DNA from 2 places in the uncultured Merdimonas sp. genome. Region 2 is predicted to be linked to the other one. Evidence: predicted binding sites of a transcription regulator. Region 2 holds the regulator's gene; the other holds the start of a gene.
What was found. Region 2 encodes Rex, which represses fermentation and respiration genes when NADH is low (regulators of the CRP and FNR family bind a similar motif). Its sites were predicted from a motif close to ATTGTTAANTANTTAACAAT; they were not measured.
Positions count from the first base shown of each region.

Region 1: ABGT54_RS12105 (Zn-dependent hydrolase) is a predicted target of Rex. The motif match lies at 1,684-1,703, and genes of this name have one in related genera.

Region 1 covers NZ_CAWVHE010000018.1:206,740-209,909, reverse strand. The annotation lists gene ABGT54_RS12110 (FAD-dependent oxidoreductase) at 1-317, opposite strand, end outside; gene ABGT54_RS12105 (Zn-dependent hydrolase) at 345-1,595, opposite strand; gene ABGT54_RS12100 (PucR family transcriptional regulator ligand-binding domain-containing protein) at 1,851-3,170, opposite strand, start outside.
Region 2 covers NZ_CAWVHE010000013.1:49,636-52,805, reverse strand. The annotation lists gene ABGT54_RS07255 (NAD(P)H-hydrate dehydratase) at 1-1,034, opposite strand, end outside; gene ABGT54_RS07250 (redox-sensing transcriptional repressor Rex) at 1,212-1,853, opposite strand; gene ABGT54_RS07245 (ABC-F family ATP-binding cassette domain-containing protein) at 1,983-3,170, shown strand, end outside.

The DNA of each region.
Region 1 (3,170 bases), on a different contig from region 2:
CCGGTCTTGATGGTAGCCTCTACCTTCTCGTTGGTGGCAACAACCAAGGTACCAGTCTTGTCAAATCCTGCGCTTCCTTTTTCCTCTGCTTCCATCTTCAGATAGGACTCAAAGCCGTAAAGTCTTACGTCCCAGTATCTGTTTCTTAAAGAATCATCAAACAGACATACGGTTCCTGCTGATTTTGCTGTGGAAGCTCCGCCGATGGTATCTTTCTCGAATACGATCACCTCTGCGTTATCATAGAGGCTTAAGTGATATCCGAGACATGCTCCTGAGATTCCTCCGCCGATAATACCAATCTTTTTCTTTTCCATACTATTACCTGCCTTTCTTTTTCTTCTTTATTTAACATGGTCATCCATGTTATCTACTTCTAAAATGGTCTGTAAAAGGAGCTGCGCTCCCTGTTCGATATCTGCGTCTTCCGTAAATTCATACCTGGAGTGGCTGATGCCGTCCACGCTTGGCACAAAGATCATGCCGGTAGGAAATACAGCTGTCATAATGAGAGAATCGTGGAAGGCTCCGCTTGGGACTACCTTGTAATCCACGCCCATCTTCTGCACCTCTGTCTCAATCGCGGCTTTTACCCATTCGGACATGGGCGCCGGCTCATGATAGGAGATCTGGGTAAATGTGTACTCCTCGCCCATCTCCTTACATACCTGTTCCAGACATGCTTTCGCATGGTTCTCAATGCACCCGATCACTGCCGCGTCCTGATCGCGGATCTCCAGGTTGAAGGTACAGCTTCCGGGAACCACATTTACGGAGTTTGGCTGGACTTTGATAGTTCCCACGGTTGCCACCGTGTAATCGTTGCCATTTGTCTTTACGATCTCCGGCACTTGTGCGATAAATCTGGAAGCAGCCACCAGCGCGTCTTTCCGGTCCGCCATAATGGTACTTCCTGCATGGTTGGCCTCGCCTGTAATGGTGATCTCATACCGGCTCACACCTGCAATAGACGAGACCACTCCGATGGGAGTCTTGCTTTTATAAAGAGAAGCGCCCTGCTCTACATGAAGCTCGATAAAGCAATGTACATCTTCTGGTCTGATCCTGGCCTTTGGTGCATCTGCCACGGTGATCCCGTAAGACTTGATGACCTCGCCTCTCTCATTTCCATAAAGATCCAGGTCTGTCTCCCGGATGTCCAGATCCTGTCCGCAGATCGCGCCGCTTCCTAAAAGTCCGCTTCCAAAGCGGAATCCTTCTTCATCGGTAAATACGATCACTTCCAGGGGGTGGCGGAGTTTCTTTCCGTTTTCCACCAGAGTTTCCACTGCCTCCAGGCCGGATACACATCCCACCACTCCGTCATACTTTCCGCCGTCCGGAACGGTATCCAGATGGGATCCTGTCAGGATCGCCGGAAGGGACGGGTCCTCTCCTTCCAGTCTGGCGTGGATATTTCCGGCCTCGTCCACTCTTGGTTCGATCCCGAGTTTCCGGAAATAATTCATAAATGTTTCTCTTCCCTTTACATCTTCCGGTGAATACGCCATACGGGTAAAGGTTCCGTCTTCTTTTCTGCCACACTGATAGATTTCTTCCAGCCGGGAGTGGATCCGTTCGATGTTTACTTTCATAGTCACCCTCCATTTTTTAAATTGTTTGAACATTTTGCACAATTCTAACGCTCTATTTCTGGATTTCTTCTCTGTTTTGTCTATTATTATAGATAATAATTTAACAATCCGCATCGGCGGATGGAGATAAAAAAAAGAAAGACAATTTATCTATTTTGGATAAATTATCTTTCTCATTCATATTTATACGCGTTTCTGCGGGATATCAGGATCCGAAAAGCAAAGCGCTGTCTTCGCGCCAGGCTTCCAGGGTTCCTATATAAAGTCCCGGTTATACTTCTCAATCATCTTGTAGACCACCAGGCCGATCCGAAAAGCCAGCACTTCATTGGCATTGCTGAAGTCCACGCCCGTGATCTTTTCAATTTTTTCAATCCGGTAAGAAGCTGTCTTATAATGTACATACAGATCCTGAGCCGTCTTGGACAGATTCTGGTTCCTGTCCAGGTAGGTCTTTAAAGTAACCAGAAGATCGTCTCTTTGCGGCTTCTTGTAGTTATACAGCTTTTGCAGCCCTTCCGGCACATACTCCAGCAGCTGTTCCGGATCGTCCAGCTGGCACAGGAGTTTGAAAATGCCAAGATCGGAAAACAGTGTCACCTGGGTATTACCGTCTTCTGAGATCTCCCCGGCAATATCCACAAATGTGAAGGCTTCCGTTGCCTCTTTAAAACTTTCCGGCAGGTTGATGATCCCTTCCACCACTTTTCCCACACCGGCTTTTATCTGCATCTCTTTGTGCGAGCGGCTCACATAAGCCTGCACTTCCTCCACCACGGCGCGGATCTCTGCCCGGTACTCCTCCTGTGTCTGCTCTCTTGGAACTTCTTTGATCACCACGATCCGATCCAGATCATTGTAGATCTTCACATTTCCTGCCTGACAGGCGATGGCGTCGCTTAGAAGATTCGTCTCGCTGATCTTGGACTTAAAGTCCTTTTTCTCTCTTTCGTCTCCCTTTAATCCAAAAACGATCACCCGGAAACAACCGTTGACAGGCACGCCCAAAAGGCTAGTGTTTTTCTGCAGTTCTGAGACAGAATCAATCTTTCCGTTCAATATATTGTGCATAATATCGTTCTGGAACTTCTTTTCCAGTTCCGCCACCGAATACTGGCGCACCAGTTCAAACTGCAGGGCCCAGATCGCGCTTTCCGCAGCGATGCAGTCCATCACGTCGAGGGGCCGGTTCTGTTCCGTGATCACAAGATACAGCCGTTCCCTGAGATTCAGCTTGACTTTGATGATATACTGGTCTTTGTCCCCGTCCCCGCTTTTTTGGATCAGATATTCATAATTCGAGTAAATATCCGGCTGATAGGGTCTTGCCTCCCTTAAGATCTCAACCTCCCGGTCCGCCCCGTCAGAGGCTCCGATGCAGTTAAGCTGCCGGTTAAAGGCAGCTACGGGATTGCCGATCAGCTTGGCCAGCACCTCCAGAATGTGGTCAATCGCCACGTCCACATTCTCCGAATTCAGCACCAGGGCCGAAAAGTTGTCGTGAGTCGTCTTAAAATACTTCAGCTGGGTAACTTCTTCGTTGAAGAGCCGCTCCATCAGCCAGCTCATCACATC
Region 2 (3,170 bases):
AGCCCGTCTGCATCAATCACAAAAGGCCCTTTTCCGGATTCCAGCGTGGTCCTTAGAAGTTCCAGAGAAGTCATAGAGGTTCCAAGCCCGGACCCGATACAGACTGTATCTGCCCATTGTAACAGCTCCGTCAGATCCTGCCGGTCAAATTCGCGATAAGTACAAAGGATCGCCTCCGGCACTGCGGATTGAAGGATCTGCCGGTTTTCTTCGGCTGTATAGATCTTGATCAGACCGGCGCCGCTTAAATACGCGGCCATGGCATTCAGATACGCGGCCCCGGACATTCCCCTGCTTCCTGCAATGACCAGAAGTTTCCCAAAATCCCCTTTGTTGGCATCTTCCGGACGGGCAGGCAGCATTTTCTGATAGTCGCAAAGATCCGGGAGGAAAATCCCGTCCGCACACAGCTGACTGGTGGAGATCCCGATATCTGTTACAAATATCTTGCCTGTATAAGAACGGCCGGGAGAAAGGAAGAGCCCGGTTTTCCTTTTCTGAAATGTTATGGTAATGTCCGCCAAAAAAGCAATCCCCATTACCATACCGGTATCTGCGGATATCCCGGAAGGAATATCGATGGCAACCTTCAGGCCGGAAGATTCGTTCATCTGGCGGAGAACTTCCCGGCAATCCCCCTGAATCTCCCGGTTCAGCCCCACGCCGAAGACGGCGTCAATGACGGTGCTGTAATTACCCGGAACATACCCATCTCTGACCGGGATCCCGGTCTGATCAAGAGCCGCCATCTGAAATTCGGTTTCCCGGGTGCAATGCTTTCGATTTCCCACCATGCAGACCGTTGGGGAATATCCTTTTTCAGCCAGCAGTCTCGCAATGGCGAAACCGTCTCCGCCGTTATTTCCGGATCCGCAGACAATACAGGGCGCATCCAGAGAAATACGCTCTTCTTCCATAACCTGTATACAGGACTGTGCCGCCCGTTCCATCAGTTCCAGCGCGGTCACATCTGTATGTTCGATCGTAAAACGATCCGCCTGCTGCATTTGTGTTCCGGTTAAGAGATAATCCATCGCCGCGTTCCCTCCTGTTGATTGTATATGCTTTACCGGCTTTGTTTGTTCCGCTTCCGCAACAGACAGAGAATCCGGACTTTGTCCCCGGTCTCTGTTCATGATTAACGGATACAAATAAGAGCGTGTAAAAGCGGACCATAAAAATATGGCGGCTGTTACACGCTTCTTTTTTGACTATTTGTGTTCTTCTTTATATCTGCTGATGTTATAAGATAACTGCATCAGGCTTTCGGACAGATGTACATTCTCTACAATGACATTGTCCGGCAGATTCAAGTCTGTATGTGCGAAATTCCAGATCGCGCGTACGCCGTTGTCTACCAGGAGGTTGGCTACCTCAATCGCTTTTTCTTTCGGGATCGTAAGAACTCCGATCTCCACTTCGTTATTCTGGATAAAGGACTTCAGTTCGTCCATCATGCGTACCGGGACTCCACGGATCGACACGCCTTCGAGCCTGGGATTCACATCAAAGATTCCCTTCAGGATAAATCCCCGCTTTTCAAAAGCAGTATAATTCGCAAGAGCCTGTCCCAGATTTCCTGCTCCGATGATGATGATATTGTGATCTTCCTCCAGGCCCAGGATCTTTCCAATCTCGGTATACAGATACTTTACATTATAGCCATATCCCTGTTGACCAAAGCCGCCGAAATTGTTAAGATCCTGCCGGATCTGGGATGCGGTCACCTTCATGCGCTTGCTAAGATCGCCGGATGATATGCGCTCTACTCCGTTTTCCAAAAGTTCTCCCAAATATCTATAATATCTTGGCAGCCGTCTGATCACTGCCCGAGAAATCCCTCTGTCTTCCACTTGCCTTCACCTTCCATGTTGTTTAATCTCACAAATTATTATATAGAATTGTATTTGCAAAGTCAAACTTTTAGTTGTATTTTGTCTTTTTTTCGTTATAATGGAAACGGATATAATAAGGAGGAAATTATGATATTAGCATGTCATAAAATCAATAAATCATTCGGGGATCACGTCATAGTAAAGGACGGCTCATTCCACATGGAAGATCATGAAAAGGCCGCCCTGATCGGTCCTAATGGCGCCGGAAAATCAACGCTTCTGAAAATGATCGTGGGGGAACTTCCTTCCGACGGCGGCGAAGTGATCCTGACAAAAGGAAAAACTTTAGGATACCTGGCGCAGCACCAGGAAATGCAGAGTGGAAATACCATATACGAAGAAGTAAAGCTTGCCAAAGCAGATATTATTGCAATGGAACAAAAGATCCGCAGCATCGAACAAACGCTGGATACTCTCACGGGCGAAGCGCTTTCTTCCACACTGGAAGCTTATAACCGCCTTACTTCCGAGTTTGAAAGACAAAACGGATATGCCTGTGAAAGTGAGATTGCAGGTGTTCTGAAAGGACTCGGTTTTGCAGAAGAGGAATTTGGAAAAACGGTAGATACCCTGTCCGGCGGTCAGAAAACCCGTGTTTCCCTGGGGAAACTGCTTCTTACGAACCCGGATATCCTGCTTCTGGACGAGCCTACCAACCATCTGGATCTTTCTTCTATCGCCTGGCTGGAAACTTATCTTCTGAATTATCACGGCGCGGTCCTGATCGTTTCTCATGACCGTTATTTTCTGAACCGCGTAGTCACAAAGGTGATCGAGATCGAGCAGGGAACTCTTGCCACCTATCTTGGTAATTACAGTGATTACGCTGTGAAAAAGCAACAGATGCGGGAAGCGAGATTAAAAGAATATCTGAATCAGCAGCAGGAAATCCGTCATCAGGAGGCTGTTATCGAAAAGCTTCGTTCCTTTAACCGGGAAAAATCGATTCGTCGGGCGGAAAGCCGGGTGAAAATGCTGGACAAGATAGAAAGGGTTGAAAAACCGGCAGAGACAGATCTTAAGATGCACTTAAGCCTGGAACCTGCGGTAGTCAGCGGAAATGATGTTCTTTCTGTAGAGCACCTAAGTAAGTCTTTTCCTGAACAGACACTTTTTACAGATGTCAGTTTTCAGATCCACCGTGGGGAGCATGTGGCTGTTATCGGCGACAATGGCACCGGAAAAACGACGCTTCTTAAGATTATAAATCAGGTGCTTCCTGCAGACAGCGGATCCTTTTCCCTTGGCGCTAATGTGCATATCGGGTATTACGAT